Regions from separate parts of the Thermorhabdus hydrogeniformans genome, predicted to be linked through region 1. Evidence: a T-box and tRNA genes for the amino acid it is inferred to sense, from the RefSeq annotation. Region 1 holds a T-box; the other holds one or more tRNA genes.
What was found. The T-box of region 1 lies ahead of metG (methionine--tRNA ligase). A T-box ahead of a tRNA ligase gene usually reads a tRNA of that ligase, here a tRNA-Met.
Positions count from the first base shown of each region.

Region 1 (13,399 bases):
CTCGCTCAGCAGTTCAGGTATAACGCTTTCCACGGAGGGAAACGGGATGCATTTCATACCCGGGGCGGCACCCGTTAAATCCACGAAAAAGCTGAAATCCACGTCTTCCCCCTGCTCATATTCGATGTTGTCGGTGCCGATGTAAAAAATCTGCTTGTGGACGGTGCCCTGGATAATGACCTTATTGGTGATTACCTGACAAGTGATATCGGTTACGGCCGCCTCAATATTCCTTATCTTCTGAGCGGGTCTTTCCATTGTCACAATATCCTGGAGGAGCGTTTGCCCGGTAACCTCCCCTTTGACTTGCTCCGCCAATATGGTCTTGCCGGTTACCGGCAGTAAATTAAGCTCGGTATTTTGTGTCACTATCACAGAAAACTGCATTACCACTTTCTGCAGCAGGCCGGTCTCATTTTCCAGAGTGTAATTTATGGTTTCTATAACCGGCTTGACCTGGACGTTCATCCCGGGGCCGGCTCCGGTTACATCTACGAACAGGCTGAATGGCACGTCTTCCGCCTGGTGGTACTCTATATTGTCGGTGCCCACATAGAATATCTGTTTATGTAGTATCCCCTGAATGACCACCTTGTCGGTAATCACATCAGTGGTGATATCTTTTACCGCTGCGGTGATTTCATCCACCTTTTGAGCGGGATTGGAAAGCTGAACCGCGGTTTCTACTATGAGCTGCTGGGAGCCCTGGCCCGCCACCTGTGGAACATAATACAGCGGAGTTCCAATACCCGGTATCACTTCGAGCAATTGAGTGTCACTGACCACGGCCTTAAACACCAGAATTACCTTCTGGTGCACGGTGGTCGGGTCCAAAAGGGTATAATTTACGTGTTCTATGGTTGGAGTCACAGTGACATTCATACCCGGTGCGGCTCCCAAAATATCAACGAAATAACTCACAGGAATGAACTCCGTCTGATGGTGGATTACCGCATCTGCTCCCACGTAAAATATCTGTTTGTGAAGCGTTGCCTGAATGATTACCTTGTCCTGAATGACATCCGTCCTTAAATCATCCACCCGAGCCCTGATTTCCCGGATTTTGACCGCCGGATTCGCCAGGGTCACAGTGGATTCTACCATCTTCTGGATGGAACCTTCCCCAATCAAAACGGGAACCTGAATCAATGGGTCCATAATACCCCCTCCTTTTTGGTTTTTTTCAAATGTTATAATGTCGATGAACCCATCTCCCCCCTCCCGTCGGACTTTATTATTTTCATTTTCCGTTTGCTCCTGACCGTATTCCGCCCCTTCGGATTCTTTTTTGCCCTCCCCTTTAACTTCTCGCTCTCTTTCGCAAACCGCCTGCAATTTACCTTCCATTTCTACCGTTTGTTCCGGTATTTTTCGCTGTTCCTCTGCCTGTTCTTCTGTCATACGCTCGCAAATGTCCTCTTCGTGGTTTCCACTGCTTTCTATTGCATTTTGAATTTGTATTGCACTTCGAACATCATCTCTTTCAGCGATTTCTTCCAGAACGAGTTCTTTAAAGAAAAACGATTTGTCCCCTTCGTCCTCCACCTCCCCTTCTGGCATTTCGTCCGCAGTGTTTGACGGGCCTTTGACACGCAGTCTCACGAGAAAAAGGCAACAGGCCACAACAACCGCAATTATTACTGCGACTATAACCGGTGCTGCCATTATCTCTCCTCCTTTTATACTATGGCGGCCCGCCTTGAAGTGTTACAATACCCGAGCCAAAAAAAATTTTCATATATCGACTATTGGTTAATTTCATTATATGAATGATATCTTGAAAGGGTTCCGCATCAATCTTATGTCAAAAAGTAATTTTGCTTTGATAATTTACTAAGGGGTTACGGTGGATTAAGGCTGGCAGTCCCCTTATGCCATAACACCTCTTAAAAAACATGTAAAATAAAAAAAGAGGTTTACACCTCTTGCTCTTTCAGAAGTATTTTTCGCCGTCTCTTGTTACTATCCCTTCACTTACCAGCTTTTTCAATATGGGGGATAAGATTTTGTATTTAAGGTTCATGCTCTGGCTGATCTCGCTGGAAGTAATTCCAGGATGCCTTTTTATCATAATTGTCACCGCCTTTTCGCTGTTGGAAAGCACCGGCCTCCTGGATTCCTGTTTGCCGCATGGAGCTTCGCGAAGGCTGCCCCCGCAGGACACATCTTCGGGTTTCAAATCACCGGACGGATTTTCAGCGTCATCCTTTAAATACGGTTTTTTGCGGTAATAGGCCTTTACCGAAAAATCGCTGTCCAGAATCACCTGGTATTCTCCGTCGGGCAGCCTGCAAAGCGCATTTGCACCGTCGGGCCCGTCCCGCACATTAATCACTTCTACTTCTACCTGCGAGAAATCCTTAAAGAAAGCTGCTATCTTTTTTGCCAGATCCTGCATCATAATACTCACCCCCCGTTTTTAAAAAGTTTTTGAACCGCAGTCGCCTAACCGTTTTTAAAATAATAATTCTTTATAGAAATCTCAAATTCACTTTCCAGCATCTCGCCCCCGGCGGCAAGGACAACCTTTCTCGGCCTGGCCGCTACGTCCACCCTGCTTGCATCCAGGTTTTCCCTGCCCTTAATATAAAACCGGAATTCCAGCTCGTCGATGTCCTGGTGCACCAGATGATCCCTTCCGACATAAGCCGCATTTACCCGAAGCCTGCCCCCCACCCAGAAACCGGCCTCATCCGCCTCCATCCATTTTTCTATCCCATGCAGGGTTACATCTTTCGCAAAGAGTGCGGGCGCGGCAAGGGGCATGATGTGAGAAAGACGGCGCGTCCTCTCTTCTACAAAAACCTGCCGGTACCGCCGGTTCGAGGGATCCGGCGCCCCGGTCACAAGATACAGATCCTCCTGGCAGGTGGCCTCTACGTCAAAGCTCAATAAAAAAACCGTATCTAACCGGGTCGGGCCTACAATTTCCCCGGACACCTCCGTTATCCTTGCATTTACCTGCACCTGCATATCCTCTCGGCCGCCCCTCACATCCCCAAGCACTCCGAAAGGCACCAGATTTTTCCTGCAGCGGACGACTCCGTCGGCTCCAGCATAATAAACGTGGACGGCCAGCCCGCCCTGGATTAAAAACCTGTGATCCAAAACCGTTACACTCAGGTTTTCAACCTCACCCTTTATGTCCTCGACAAGCTTTACCGGATAATCCAGGACTATTTCGTTTTTTTCCATCAGGTCAATGGTCTTTGTCTCCATGATCTTTTCCACCCGGAAGAGTTCCCGTTCTATTCCTTCCCGTGGAATTATATCCACCACCGCCGGGGTGGACCTTCGGCAAACGGCGGTATATCCTATTTCCACCAGGGCTCTTATCTCCAGGCCCCCATCCTTTAAAACCCCCGAAAGGTGAAGTATCCTGGGTTTTAATTCATATGACACCGCGGTGTCCACATCAGCCGCCGGGTGGCTTCTGCAAAAGTTTATCTCGACATACCGGTACGCCGAAAGAAGATTTTCGCCTACGTAAAAAACTTCAACCCCCATTATGCCCTGGACCACCAGCAGACCTTCCTTTATCTCACAGGAAACCCCTTCAACCCTCCCGTACAAATCCACAAGATTGTTAACAGGCGGTTTTAGAAGGCAAATTTCCTCTATTAAAAAAGAAAACTCCCCCTGGCCTATCACTTCTTTTAACAGCAGTTCTTCTTTTACCACCTGATACCCGTCCTGTTCAAAATCCGTCACTACCAGGCTTTCCTCTTTCTTTAAAACCTTTACTTTCAACCTGCAGGCCATCATGATACCGTAATATCCCGCCTTAAGAGACGGCCGGCAGTGCACATCCGAAAAAGCCGCCGTAACCCTGGCAAGGTGTTCCGGTTCCGCCTCATCGCACGGAATGACCCTTTCAAGGGGGATGAATATCTGGCCGTGTTTTTCCAGGCCGGCTCCATCCACATAGAACACGTCCGCAGAAATCTCCCCTTCTACCGCTACAAGGCCTTTTAAAACCCTTGCTTCCACTCTATCCATATGGGGCCTTACGGCTATAATCCTCCGGCAGTCGGATTTTTCAAAAAAACCCGTTATACCGGCCACATCCGTTTCTTCCTTTATAACCCGGAAGGTCGCTATCCTCCCCGTCCTTGCCTCCAGCGTCTTCGCAAAAGCAGCCGGCCTTTCAATCACGGCTTCGAGCCTGAAGTTTAATAAAAAATCCACCGAAAGAGTATCCTCCGCCAGATGATATTGCCGGATTTCCGGGACACAGGCAACTCGCACTTCCATCCCGTCGAGGACTTTTTCCGGGTAAAAAACGTACCTGACCGGCCGCCTGACTTCAACACAGCGGAGGGTGCCTTCCCTGCCCGAAAAATACACGACCGCCGCGAGGGTTGCGGAAACTACCACCGCCCCCTTTTGAATACGGTGATCCGCATCCTTAACTTTCGACACCACGTCGGTTACGTTGGCAGGGCAGGGTTTCAGCTTTATATCCTGCTTCAATTCCTTTGTATAAACTTTCTCCCACAGGATTTCTTCGGTTCTAAAAAGTTCCAAGGTTACCTCCCTCCATTATAATCTTTATGAAAAAAAATCCCCTTTTATGAAAAAAATGCTCGGGAAATATTCGGGGACCCGGAGCATTTTTAACCTTGGCGGTTCAGAACATAAATATCACACTGGAGTTTTGGAAAAAAGTCGGGAGACCGGGTGAAGGGCCAAAACCGGTGGATGTGGTCGCAGAGATGTATCTACATTAACTTAAACAGCTCCCGGGCATTTGATGTAGTGGTTTTTTCCACCTCCTGCAAGGTAATCCCCTTAATATGGGCCAGGGCTTCAGCTATAACTCTCACCCTGGTGGAGTCGTTTCTTTTGCCCCTGTAGGGCTCGGGTGAAAGGTAAGGGCAGTCGGTCTCCAGCAGGATTTTTTCTAAGGGCAGCTTTGCCGCCACTTCTTTGGGCCTTTTTGCGTTTTTAAAGGTAATGGGGCCGCCGAAGGAAAAATAAAACCCCATGTTCATGAACTCTCCGGCTATCTCGTAGCTCCCGGAATAGCAGTGCATGAGGCCTCTTTTTATACCCGAACGCTTTAAAATTTCCAGGGTGTCCCCGTGGGCCTCCCGGTCATGGACCACCACCGGAAGGCCCACTTCCTTTGCCAGTTCCAGCTGCTCCGAAAAAACTTTCTTTTGAATTTCCCGGTCGGAAAAGTCGTAATAGTAATCAAGGCCTATTTCCCCAACGGCTACCACTTTTGGGCTTTGAGCGAGGTTCCGCAAGATCTGGAGGTAGCCTTCCGGGGCTTTCCGGGCCTCGTGGGGGTGAACCCCCACGCAGGCGTAAACAAAATCGTACCTTTCGGCAAGTCTTACGGAAAATTCACTGGTATGGAGGTCTGAGCCGGCATTTATGACAAATATTCCCGCCTCTTTTATTTTTTGAATAACTTCTTCCCGGTCGGGGTCGAAGGCATCATCGTCCAGGTGGGCGTGGACGTCTACAAGCATAAAACCTCCTCCTGCGCGCTGTAATCTCATGACCCGCCGGTTAAATTTAAATCCTGAGTTTATCTTTATAATCAGTAAATTCATCGGCGCGGGGTCATGACCGGTATGAAAATAACTTTCTGCACCGAAATCAAATTTTATTTCACTTTCGCACCGGATTCTATGTCTTCATCGACAGTGATAAGCGTGAGTTTTCCGGCGTTGGAAGCGGCGAGCAGCATCCCCTGGGATTCGATACCCCGGAGCTTTGCGGGCTTCAGGTTCGCCACCACCACTATTTTTTTGCCTACCAGCTGTTCGGGAGCATAATGCTTTGCGATCCCGGCGACTATCTGACGGCTCTCGTCGCCGATTTTTATCCGAAGCTTGAGGAGCTTGTCGGCGCCCTTCACTTTTTCGGCCTCCAGCACCTCCGCCACCCTGAGGTCGAGCTTTGCAAATTCTTCAATGGAAACCAGGTTCGCGGCCGCTTCTTCGGCGGGCTTTACTCGAGCTTCAACGCCGTTTCGCCTGTCATCAATTTGTTTTTCCCCATCCCCCGCCGTCTTGACAATGTCTTCGGGTTCTTCAATCCTGGGGAAGATGATTTCCTTTCTTTCAACGCAAAGCCCTGCCGGCAGTTTGCCCCATGTCTTTACGCTCTCCCACGTGGCAAGACTTTCATCGGCTATGCCCAGCTGCTGCCTAATTTTGGCCGGGGTGTTGGGCATAAAGGGCGATATGTGCACCGATATGATGCGGAGGGCCTCCGCCAGGTTGTAGAGCACGGTGGAAAGGCGGTCTTTTTTGTCGGGATCTTTTGCAAGGCTCCAGGGCATGGTTTCATCGATGTATTTGTTGGCCCGACCGATGAATTTCCATATCTCCTGAAGCGCGCCGGAAAACTCCAGACCGTCCATCAACGTTTCCACCCTGCCGGGCAGGGCCTCGGCCATCGCCGCAAGCTCCCTGTCGATTGCTTCGGCGGGACCGGGGGATGGAATCTTTCCGCCGCAGTATTTTTCAATCATTGTAACGGTGCGGGAAAGCAGGTTCCCCAGGTCGTTGGCCAGGTCAAAGTTTATCCTGTCCACCAGTGCCTTGTTGGAAAACACTCCGTCGGCCCCGAAGGGAATCTCCCTCAAGAGGAAATACCTTACGGCATCCACGCCGTAAAGGTCCACCAGCGCCCTGGGGTCTATCACATTGCCTTTGGACTTGGACATCTTGCCGCCTTCCAGTATAAGCCAGCCGTGGCCGAAGACCTTTTTGGGCAGCGGCACACCTAAAGCCATGAGCATGATGGGCCATATGATGGTGTGGAACCTGACTATTTCCTTGCCCACCAGGTGTACATCAGCGGGCCAGTATTTGTTAAACAGCGCGTCATCCTCCAGGGAATAGCCCAGAGCGGTTATATAGTTTGAAAGGGCGTCGATCCAGACGTAAATCACATGCTTTTCATCAAAGGGCACGGGAATACCCCAGTCGAAGCTGGTACGAGAAACGCACAGGTCTTCAAGGCCCGGTTTCAGGAAATTGTTTATCATCTCTCTCTGCCGGGAAGGCGGCTGGATGAATTCCGGATGGCTTTCGATGTACTCGATCATCTTATCTCTGTATTTGGAGAGTCTGAAGAAGTAAGCCTCTTCCCGAATGAGTTCCACGGGGCGACCGCAGTCGGGGCACTTGCCGTCCACCAGCTGGTGCTCCGTGAAAAAGGACTCACAGGGTGTGCAGTACCATCCTTCGTATTCACCCTTATATATGTCTCCCTGGTCGTATAACTTCTGGAAAATGTTCTGGACGGCTTTGACATGGTAATCATCGGTGGTGCGGATAAAGTGATCGTAGGAAACATCCAGTGTCTTCCACAGTTCTTTAATCCAGGCCACAATTTCGTCAACATACTCTTTGGGGGTCTTGCCGGCCTCCTCGGCCCTGCGCTGAATCTTCTGGCCGTGCTCATCGGTGCCGGTGAGGAAAAAAACATCGTAACCGGTGAGCCTCTTGAACCGTGCCATGGCGTCGGCCGCCACCGTAGTATAGGAATGGCCGATATGAAGTTTGTCGCTGGGGTAGTATATGGGTGTTGTAATGTAAAAGGTTTTCTTTTCCATGTGATTTCCTCCTTCTATTTATTTTTTGTTTCATTTTTCACCGGAGCGGTTAAAGCGCCCAACCTGCGGTACTCCCGCCGGGAGAAAAGTTTGTTGTCGGCAAAAAACGCCCCGTCAATAAAACCGTCAACAAAAATCCCCCGCCCCCGTAAAGGGGCGAGGGACTTCCTCGCGGTACCACCCTAATTTGCCCGTGAAAGGGCCTCGGCCAGGTACGGGAAACGAGTTTCTCCCATCCGCGCGCACAGCCAAAAGCGCGAAACGGAAAAACTTTTCCGATACCCGAAGGCTTTTTAACGGGCCTTAACCGTTGCCGCCTACTTTGCTTCGACGGCCCGACTCCGGGGCCATGTTCGGCAGGGTCTTCGGAACCGGCTCTCACCTCGCCCGGCTCTCTTTGTCCTATCCCCCTGCTTACTCTTCCCTTCATGGTCTTTAAAAGTATGTCAGCAATTATATACCACAATATGTAACAAAAGTCAAGCGCGCCCGCAGGGGCCGACCGGGTCCAATTGCCCCTTTTGTCGTTGATGTTTTAAAAGCAGGCGGTCTCAAACGCGTTTACATTGACGTAAATTTAAAGAAATCATATAATTATCTTGCTACATACCTACCGGCCGGTATGCCCCGAAAAAAGGAGGAAGCCGATGGACGTTATCTTGAAAGCCCGGAACCTCACCAAATATTATCAGATAGGCGAAATAAGGGTGGAGGCATTAAAGGGGGTAACTTTCGATATATATGCGGGAGAATTCATTGTGGTGCTGGGCCCCAGCGGGTCCGGGAAAAGCACCCTGCTGAACCTCATCGGCGGCATGGATGTACCAAGCTCGGGTGAAATTTATTTCAAGGGCAGACCCCTCCACGGCGCCCCGGAAAAAGTCCTCACGGAATACAGGCGCGATGCGGTGGGATTCGTGTTTCAGTTTTACAACCTCATGCCCGATTTGACCGCCTACGAAAATGTAATGCTGTCGGTGGAGATCGCCAAAAACCCCCTGAATGCGAAGGAAGTTCTGGAGCACGTCGGTCTTGCCGACAGGGCCGACCATTTTCCGGCCCAGCTGTCGGGCGGCCAGCAGCAGAGGGTGGCCATCGCCAGGGCTGTGGCCAAAAACCCGGAGATACTGCTGTGCGACGAGCCCACCGGGGCGCTGGATTCTTCCACGGGAATACAGGTGCTGAAGGTGCTCAGGGATTTTAACCGCATGTATAAAAAGACCGTGGTGGTCATCACCCATAATGCGGCCATTGCAAAGATGGCGGACCGCGTTTTTTATTTAAAAGACGGGAGATTGGAGCGCATCGAAAATGTGCCAAATCCCCTGCCGCCCGGGGAGGTGTCGTGGTGATACTGAAAAGCAAGATGTGGCGGGACATCGGCGAAAATAAAACGGCGTATGTCGCCTGTGCTGTTGTTATCGTCATAGGGCTTATGACATATACTTCCATGCAGTTGGTCAGAGATAATCTTGCTGTCGCCAGAGAGGAGTTTTACAGGCAGTATCATTTTGCCGACGGCTTTGCAAAAATCCGGGCGATGCCGTATTCCCGGGTAGAAAAGCTCGAAGAAGTAGAGGGCATAGACCAAATCCAGGGGAGGCTGGTGCATGACGTCCGGGTTTTGATGCCGCAAAAAGAGAAAAATGTGTATTTGAGGCTGATTTCCCTGGACACGGACAAATCCGATAGTCTCAACGGAGTAAAATTGTCCAGGGGTTCGTTTCCCGGCGAAGGAGAAAAGGCTATAGTTCTGGCTGACAAGTTCTTCGACGCCAACCGGCTCTCTCTGGGCGATACGCTTACGGTGATCATTGAAGGCAAAAAGGTGGAGCTTAAAATTGCCGGGACAGGTCAGAGCCCGGAGTATATTTACGCCATGAAAGACGTTCAGACCATTTTCCCCGATCCACAAGCTTTTGAGGTGGCATATATGCCTTATGATGTCATGGAAGGCCTGTTCAATCAGAAAGGGACGGTCAACGATATATCGTTTACTTTAAAGCCGGGTTACGGGTTTGACGATGTAAAAGAACGGCTTGAGACGGAGCTGGAAAAATACGGCCTGGAAAGCTTAATTCCGGCCAGGGACCAGATGAGCAACGCCATATTGACCCAGGAATTGAAGCAGCTGGAAAAGACCTCCAGAAGCGTTCCGCTGCTTTTTCTCTTAATTTCTGCCATTATACTGTACATCATGCTCAAAAGGCTGGTGGAATCCCAGCGGGGGCAGATAGGGACCCTCATGGCCTTTGGATACAGGAAGGGCGAGATCCTTTTTCACTATCTTTCTTACGGCCTGATAGTGGGCGCGGCCGGAGGCGTGATGGGAGGCATTCTCGGCACGGCCCTTTCCGCATCCATGACAAAAATGTATCAGGAATTTTTCAGCCTGCCCGGGCTTGCCGGGAGGTTTTCTGTAAAATATTTTCTTTCCGGCATATTGTTGTCGGTGGGCTTCAGCCTTATTGGAGCTTTTGAGGGGGCAAAGGGGATTTTAAGGCTGAAGCCGGTGGACGCCATGCGCCCGCCGGTCCCGGTATTTAACAGAAAATCGCGGCTGGAGCAAATACCGGGTTTCTGGGCGGCTTTTACGGTACAGGGGCGCATGGCCGTAAGAACCATGCTCAGAAATAAGGGCCGGAGCTTTTTTACTTTTATCGGAATCGTATTTACCTTCAGCATCATGGCCTCGCTGTGGTCCATGATGAGTGCCAGCGATGTTATGATAATAGACCAGTTTACAAAGGTTCAAAAATATGATATTAAGATGACGTTCACCCGAGCCGTGCCTTCAAATGAAGCGGTAAGCGAGCTGGCCAAGGAAAAAGGAGTAAAGCGAGTCGAACCGGTGGCGGAAGTGCCTGTGAGCCTTCAGTATCAGCAACACAAAAAAGATGTGGTGGCTCTAGCGCTGGTGCGGGATTCGGAGCTTTATACCCCTGTTGATAAAGGCGGGGACCGGGTACCGATCCCCGAACATGGAATGTTGCTGTCCGAACAGATTGCCCAAAAATTAAATGTCGGAGCGGGAGACAGGATACGGGTAGAAAGCCCGTGGGCCAGGGAGTCGCCGGTGTATGCGGAAGTGGCGGGGATAATTCCCCAGTACCTCGGCTCCAACGTATATATGAGCCAGGATTACTGTTTTAAGCTGCTTGGGCAGGGTAAAATGGCTACATCAGTCTTTATAGCCATGGACAATAATTATATTCCCGCTCTAAAGCAAAAATACTTTACCTCAAAAGTTGTAAGCACAATCGAGGAGAGGCGGCAGACCATAGATAAATATAGGCAGCTCATGGGTTCCTATTCGTATACGATATGGATGATGGCGCTGCTGGCGGTGATAACGGGTTTTGCCATAGTTTACAACTCAAGTATAATTACGCTGGCCGAAAGGAAAAGGGAACTTGCTTCCCTTCGGGTCCTGGGAATGCGGCCGGGGGAAGTGATGGAGGTAATTTCGGTGGAACAGTGGTTTATAGGCATTTGCGGCATTCTGGCAGGCATTCCCCTGACATTTGCTATAAATCTGGGGATATCCAGAAGCATGAGCAGCGAGCTTTATTCGATACCGGCAGTGACAGACCCGTGGGCACTGGTGCAGGCTCTGGCAGGGACGGTACTCGCCATATGGCTGGCCCTGCGGTGGATAGCCCGCAGGGTAAATGAGCTGGACCTGGTGGATGTCTTGAAGGAAAGGGAATAACGGTGAGGGAGTGGAGGAACATGAAGAGGCCGGTGAAAATGGCATTGATAATTGCCATTGCCGTAATCGTTGCGGCGTATGCGGCATTTAACGCAATGCAACCCCTTAAAGCTGAACTTATAGAAGTAAACCCGCAGACGGTGTCGCTGGATTTTAAGGAAGAGGGAATTGTGGAAGCGGCATTGGACCGCCCTGTCTATAGTATGGTAAGCGGAGAAATCACAAATCTTGCGGTGCAGGAGGGTCAGCGGGTATCTAAAGGAGCCCTGCTGGTGCAGATTAATACAAAAGATATGCAATACCAACTGGCACAATTGAAGGCCCAGCGCAAAAGTCTGGAAGGTCAGGAAGAAAAAACGTTCCAGGAAATCGAGCAGCAGTTAGAAGGGCAGAAGCTCGCGCTGGAGGAAACACAACGGCAATTAGACAGGAGCCGGGAAGATTACCAGAGGACGAAAACCCTGTTTGAAAGCGGTGCGGTGCCCGAAGTGGAGCTCGAGGCCGCCGAAAATGCGGTAAAGCGGCTTGAAAATGAGCTTTTGCAGCAGAGGTCGAAGCTTCAACTTTTGATGGAGCAGGTCGCCCCCATGGGGGCGGGTACTTCCGGAGAAATACCCGCCCAAAACCGCATCGGGAACACCCCTGCAAAGCAGTATTTCCAGGGTATGATTGAAGCGGTGGACGCCCAGATAAAACAGCTGGAATATCAGATTGGAAACAGCCGCATTACCGCTCCCGTCGACGGCATTGTACAGGAAGTTGACGTAAAGCCAGGGATGGTGGTCTCGCCCCAGATGCGGCTTATGAAAATTGTGGGCACGGGCAGATATGAGATAAATACTTACCTGCTTGCCGAAGATGTGCTCCATGTCAGGGAAGGGATGAAGGTTACACTCATTCAAAAAAGGAAAGATGGAGATTACAGGTTCTACGGGATCGTTAAATCCATCGCCCCTTCGGCTGTCGAAAAAGTGTCGGCTCTGGGCCTCATTGAGCGAAGGGTAAAAGTTACCGTTCAGCCTGAGGGAAATATGCCAGAGCTTCGGCCGGGATACAGCGTGGATGTGGAGTTTCGGGTGCTGGAGCAGAAGGATAAAATGGCGGTGCCCAAAACATGCCTTTTCCCTTACGAAGGTGGGGACGCCCTCTGGGTCGTGCGAGACGGCCGCGCCCGGGTCCAGAAAGTAACAAAAGGGATGGAAACCCAGGAACTGGTGGTCATTGAGCAGGGCTTAAAGCCCGGAGATAAAGTCATAAAAAATCCCCGGCTCGAAGGTCTGAAGGAGGGGAAAAAGGTCCGGGGATAAGGGTCGAGTTCGGCCCGCCGGGCTTTGCGCAAACCATCACTGTTATTTTTTCACAGGTAAGATCATCTATGCGAAGTAATCTTTTCATTACATACTCAACATCGGTCTTTGTATCATTTAATTTTATTCTCAACCCTTTACCCGGAGTTTCAGAGCCCTGCTTTTCCGGCACCACGGATGCTTGTCGAATTTTAACGCCCGCCGGAGGCGGCTTTCGACAGGTTTACAAACAATTTTCCACACCGCTGAACTTAATGCCTTATGGAGTGCAAAAAATTCCTTGCCTTTTGCTCAAATCTCTTTTTTCGCATCATTGAAGTCTTTCCGGCCCGCGCCCCGTATTTGACGCACTTAAGGAGGGGCAGAGTTATTTGCAAATTTTTAACTGTAAAATTTTTTAGTTACTATTGACTTTTATTGGCATTTCTGGTATGATTTAACCCAGAAAGATATGTCGAAAATTGACATATAGGGGGCAAAAACATGAAATCAACAGGGGTAGTTCGCAAAGTTGACGAATTGGGGCGCATAGTAATTCCCATGGAACTAAGGAGAACTCTAGATATATCCAAAAAGGATTCACTGGAGATTTTCGTCGATGCGGACCGGATTGTCTTGAAGAAGTACGAGCCCGCGTGCATATTTTGCGGCAGTGCGGAAGATATGGTAAACTTCAGGGGCAAGAATATCTGCAAAAAATGCCTCAAAGAAATAGAAGCTGTCAGCGCCGAAAACGCAAACCGTTAAATGCAAAAATTAAAGAAGAGACCGGGTCTCTTCTTTTTTATTTTATTTATTTTA
Region 1 is NZ_JBJYKD010000034.1:15,587-28,985, forward strand. Features, by position in the region: gene ACKX14_RS13480 (DUF3794 domain-containing protein) at 1-1,665, opposite strand, end outside; gene ACKX14_RS13485 (hypothetical protein) at 1,934-2,401, opposite strand; gene ACKX14_RS13490 (DUF3794 domain-containing protein) at 2,446-4,527, opposite strand; gene ACKX14_RS13495 (TatD family hydrolase) at 4,722-5,480, opposite strand; gene metG (methionine--tRNA ligase) at 5,618-7,579, opposite strand; T-box leader at 7,729-8,018, opposite strand; gene ACKX14_RS13505 (ABC transporter ATP-binding protein) at 8,227-8,931, shown strand; gene ACKX14_RS13510 (ABC transporter permease) at 8,928-11,291, shown strand; gene ACKX14_RS13515 (efflux RND transporter periplasmic adaptor subunit) at 11,312-12,598, shown strand; gene ACKX14_RS13520 (AbrB/MazE/SpoVT family DNA-binding domain-containing protein) at 13,082-13,345, shown strand.

Region 2 (5,620 bases), on a different contig from region 1:
CGGCCGAATTGGTTATCTTTAGGGCCGAACTCCCGTCAAAACCGGCTTCCAGCAAGCGTTCCAGAAAAGCCAGAGTCTTCCCGCTATGCCTGGCCGCCATTTCCCCGACCCCCATACCGTCGCTCAAAGCCAGCAAAAATTTGCCGTTTTTTAACTCCAGAAAAGAAAATCCGTCGCCGGAAACGCCCATACCCTCCCTGGCCGTACCCGCCACTCCTACGGCCACCCCGTAAGCTCCGGATGAAACGGCCTTCATCAAGCACCTGGAACCCCCGCTCTTTAAAGGGCATTCCACTTCTTTTATTTCAAACTTCTTTCCCAGCACCTCCGTCAGCGCCGCCGGTATACGGGATTCGCACTGCCTTTCCCCCAGACACGGTTTTTTTGCCATTTTGACCCGGTATTCCCGGCGGTCTTCTTCGATATGCAGCGCTTCCATCCTCACGCCGAGCCGGGCAAGGCTGTCCAGCAATTTGCCCTCCGGATACCCGTCGTATTCGTCAAAAGGCCAGTTTTCAGCCAGAGCCTTGATAATGCCCGCGGCTTTCTTAAAACGGCCGCATATCGTATCGCGGGTGTTTCTTACAATGGAATTCACCCTCTGTTCCAGGTTATATACAGCGCTCTGTTCCCTGACTATCCTCTTTATATCGTCAATCCTGCCGCACCGCGCCTTAAAAAGGTAAGGCAGGATATGCGATACGGGATTTTCTTCATAATTCCTTATCAATTCATAAAAGGCATGCACGGTCCTGCTATTTTCCCTCTCCCAGCAGGTCCTGCAAAGTCCGCATGTGGAACAGACCCTGCTCCTGGCCTCCTTCATAACCCTGTCGAGGTATCCCTTCCGCAGGGCTTCCCTTTCGTCGTTTAAAGGCTCCAGAAAGCTTTTGCCCATTTCCTCCAGCAGAACGGCCATATCATAAAGCTCCAGCCTGGCGAGGTTCACCGCACCGGGACCCGGCACGGCGGCCGCCGGCGATGCCTCCAGGTAAAACTTCATCCTTTTAATGGCCGGCTTCGGGATCATCAGGAACAGCCCCACCGCAACAATAAGCGCCGGCAGGGGGATTATGCTTTCACCCATTGAGTTTACGTAGAGGTTGTACAAGATGTATCCCAGGACAAAACCCGCCGCCGACCCCGGCTTGCCCAGCCTGTGAAACGTGCCTGCAACAAGCCCTGAAAAAGCCATAATTGCCGCAAACCACGGCGACAGGGCCAGAGAAGACCCGGTGACGCCGATTATAATACCCGCAGCCGCTCCCGCCCCGGCGCCGTTTATGAGAGCCATTACCAGCACCGCCAGGACCCCGAGCACATCTTTAAGGTTTACCCCGGAAAATTCCAGACCCTGCGCCATGGGAAGTAAAACCCCGGCCAGTACGGCCAGGCATATATTTTTTTCCGCCTCTCCCACTGGCACCCTGAAAACCCAGTGCAGCCCACCCGGGATTATGAAAATCATTATGCATGAGAGGCCGCATTCCATGACAAGAAGCAGCAGATCGTAGGGGGAATAACCCCCTGTCACCAGAAATATGAGCCCTCCAAGGGCGTTGGATATAAATACCAGGGCCGCCGTCAGAAACTCTCCGGGCTTTAAATGCTTTTGGAGCACGGTAAAAGCCGCGGTAAAAATCGCCGTGGCGAAAAAGTATCTCAAGGCGGCGGGACTTTTCACGGCCGATACTATTCCCAGCAAGGAAAACAAACCCGCCGCCGCAAATTTTTCCCTGTAAAGGGCCGCAGCCGCGGTAAAGGAAAGACCAAAGGGATACAGCCCGTTTAGAGAGGCTCGTCCAAAACAGAACGCCAGCAGGGAAAGCCATAATGATTCCGATGAAATAATGCCTGTCAAATTGAGCGACAGGGAAGAAATTTTGCCTTTATTAAATTTTTGGAATTCTATCTGGGCTTTGTTTATCAAGTAAATCACCTACCATGTTTTGTTGGTAGGTTTTATTATATATCAAGGGGTTAGTAAAAATTGTCAATCAAGAGGGGCGATTTTAAAAAATCGTATGACATAAATTCCAATTATCATACAGTTTTTGAAAAAATTCAGGCTTCCAGGCTTACCCGTTTTCTACAGTTTGTGTCATCTGGTGGATTGATAAAGTTCTTTTGCTGTTTTCCACAGACATGTCAAAACTCGACTTCTAAATAATCTGCAATGGTCTGGCTCTATGGTGTCCCGGCCGTCACATGTTAATTTTACTTACTCTGCTGCATGACATGCGGGTTCCATTACAAAAAAATAAGCCGCCCGATAGCGGCTTTTTTCTTAATAAATAAAATATTAAAATATGGTGACCCTGCGGGGATTCGAACCCCGGTTACCGCCGTGAAAGGGCGATGTCTTAACCACTTGACCACAGGGCCGTATATAAAATATAAATGGTAGCGGCGCAGGGATTTGAACCCCGGACACTGCGGGTATGAACCGCATGCTCTAGCCACCTGAGCTACGCCGCCACGTAGTGATGCGAGAAATAGGAGGTGTGATGTGAGATTAAGCAGGATTTTGCCTTTCGGCAAATTCACATATTCCCGCTTTCAACTTCTCACTTGGCACTTCTGATATGGTGGCGGGGGCTGGATTTGAACCAGCGACCTCCGGGTTATGAGCCCGACGAGCTACCAGACTGCTCCACCCCGCGTCATCCAAAATCACGACACAGTTTATATTCTACAATAAAAATTCCGTCCCGTCAAGACCCCCAATATAGAGCCCCTCCATAAAGGTCCTCATAAAACGCTTAATCCTCACATCGCAGCCCCGATAAAAGCCTCATTAGAGCCCTTATATAACAGCCGCAATGAAAAACCGCAGCTAGAACACGCTTAACATCTCTTCTTTCAAATCCGTTATAAACATGTGGCCGGGGGAATGGGTTATCATGATCCCGGGTTTTGATTTCATTGCCACAGCCTGCGGAGTAACCCCGCAGGCCCAGAAGACGGGTACTTCCCCTTCCCTTATCTCCACGGCGTCGCCAAAATCCGGTTTATCCAGAGAAGCTATCCCGATGCTTCCCGGGTCCCCGATATGGACGGGAGCGCCGTGTACCGCCGGAAACCTGGATGTTACCTGGACGGCCCTCACCACAAGGCTCTGCGGGATGGGCCTCATGCTTACCACCATTTGGCCCCGAAAGATTCCGGCAGGCCTTGTCTCAATGTTTGTAATGTACATGGGCACATTTTTGCCTTCTTCAATGTGCCTAACCGGGATATTATTTTCCAGAAGGGCTTTTTCAAAGGTAAAGCTGCAGCCCAGAAGAAACGCCACAAAGTCGTTCCGCCAGTAATCCCTTATATCCTGAACTTCGGCTTCCAGCACGCCGTTTTTATAAACCCTGTATTTGGGTATATCGGTCCGTAAATCCGCCCCTTTTGCAACGCCTTTGGGTTCCGCGCTGCCCGCGTCCGTGACATCCAGAACGGGACAGGGCTTGGGATTTCTATAGGCAAAAAGTAAAAAATCGTAAGCCAGATCTTTGGGGAGGATTACAAGGTTGGCCTGAGTGTAGCCGAGCGCCACACCGCAGGTGGGGCCGGTCAGCACGCCTTCACGGATCAATCTCCTGGCATCGGGTGCTTTAAGATTTTTGAAATCTACTTTTTCAGCCATTATACCACCCCAATATTTTAAAGCGTCTCCACGCTCACGTCATAAGACCTGCCGTTTACGTTTACGTCGAAATATCTCAGCGGTTTCAGAGTCTCCCTGATTTTTTTGATTTTATGTTCACTTTCCATTAAAATCCTGTGGGCCTCGGAAATGTCCACCGCTTTAAATCTCAACCTGTCGCCCGGCTTTAACTGCGCAAGCTGGGCCAGGTCAGCAGAAATGACCGTCGCAATCTTTGTGTAACCGCCGGTGGTCTGGGCGTCCTTCATCATTATAATGGGCTTTCCGTTTCCCGGTATCTGGACGGCGCCGGGCAAAAGCCCGTCGGTTATTATGTCATGTTTTTCTATGGCCCTTATCTCCGGACCCTCCAGCCTGTAACCCATCCTGTCCGAATCCTTGGTAATTGTATATGTGGAACTGAAAAAAAGTTTAAGGGCTTCTTCTGTAAAGTGGTCGCTCTGGGGGCCGGGTATCACCCGGATCTCGGCCTCATCGGAGTATGAAGGGATGAACTCATCCAATACCTTCCTGAAAATGGAAATCGAACCGGCGTCTTTGCTGGAAAGGATGTCGCCTTTTTCTATGCGCCTGCCCCTTACTCCTCCTATGCCGCCGCGAATGTATGTGGATGCACTGCCCATGATCACATCCGCCTGGAACCCTCCGGAAACGGCCAGATACGCCCTGCAGCCGGACTTTATAGCCCCAAAGGACAGGACATCCCCCTTCCTTACCGGAAAGGAAGACCAGCACGCTCTCGGAGAACCGTTCACCAGAGGCGGCATTTCCGCTCCGGCCACCGCCACCGTCACATCTTCCATGACTTCGAGGGTCGGCCCCATGACGGTTATTTCGAGGGCGGGGGCCGATTCGTCGTTGCCCGCCAGAATGTTGGCCACCCGGAAGGAAAACTCATCCATGGCCCCGGCCGTGGGGACCCCCTGGCTTTCATACCCGAACCTGCCCATATCCTGAATTGTGGTAAAAAGGCCGGGATTTATCACCTTGAAACACTCCACTTTTTCTCCCTCGCTTTAAAAGTTACTGTCAGCTTTTAATTCCTGGCCGCGGGCAGGATTTACCCGCCGTCATATTCGTAAAACCTGACCCTGTAAATACCCCTGTTTATCTCGTCCTCAATTTTATAAAATTCGTCCTCGCTTATGCGCACGAATTTGATGTAGTTGCCGGCTTCCAGAAGGATGGGCTTTTCCCTTTTGGGATCGTACAGCTTTACGGGGGTTTTGCCTATGAGCCTCCACCCTCCCGGGCTTGTCAGGGGGTATATGCCCGTCTGGCCTCCCGCAATGCCCACCGAACCGGCCTTTATCTCGGTCCTGGGCTTTTCCAGGCGGGGTGTGGCGATTTTTTCCGACATGCCTCCAAGATACGCAAACCCCATGGTAAAGCCCAGCATGTAAATCCTGTATACGGGCTCTGTGTGAATTTTTATCACTTCTTCTTGAGTCATGCCGTGATACTCCGCCACAAAACCCAGGTCCGGTCCGAATTCACCTCCGTACGCCACGGGGATTTCATAAACCCCGGGCCTGAATTCCTCCACATCATCATGTCCGCCGCCGGCCTGCAAAAGACCCAGCAGCTCGCCGTACCCGATCTTCAGCGGGTCATATTTCACCAGCAGCGACCTGTATGTGGGGATCATGGAAACGATTCCCCCGTATCCTGCTTTTTTTAATGAATTGTAAAGGCCCAGCACCCTTTTGTTGCACTCTTCGCTTATTTCGTTCCCAAACTCCACGACAACGGCCCTGTCTCCACAGGGGAGAATCTTTGGTTTCTCGTACACACTACCAACTCCTCACATGAAACTGCCCATGGGGGCGATTATCACACCGTTTTCCTCCAGGGTCTTCTTAATCTTGTTGGCAAATTCCACCGCCTGGGGATTGTCGCCATGGACGCAGATGGTGTCGGCCTTGACTTTGACGAGACTGCCGTCAACGGCCTCCACGACCC
Region 2 is NZ_JBJYKD010000024.1:35,374-40,993, forward strand. Features, by position in the region: gene spoIIE (stage II sporulation protein E) at 1-1,930, opposite strand, end outside; tRNA gene ACKX14_RS11475 (tRNA-Glu) at 2,311-2,385, opposite strand; tRNA gene ACKX14_RS11480 (tRNA-Met) at 2,402-2,478, opposite strand; tRNA gene ACKX14_RS11485 (tRNA-Met) at 2,587-2,663, opposite strand; gene ACKX14_RS11490 (putative hydro-lyase) at 2,837-3,637, opposite strand; gene ACKX14_RS11495 (5-oxoprolinase subunit C family protein) at 3,655-4,659, opposite strand; gene pxpB (5-oxoprolinase subunit PxpB) at 4,719-5,450, opposite strand; gene ACKX14_RS11505 (LamB/YcsF family protein) at 5,463-5,620, opposite strand, start outside.
Region 2: it has a tRNA-Met gene. The T-box ahead of metG (methionine--tRNA ligase) is inferred to sense a tRNA for this amino acid. The anticodon was not compared.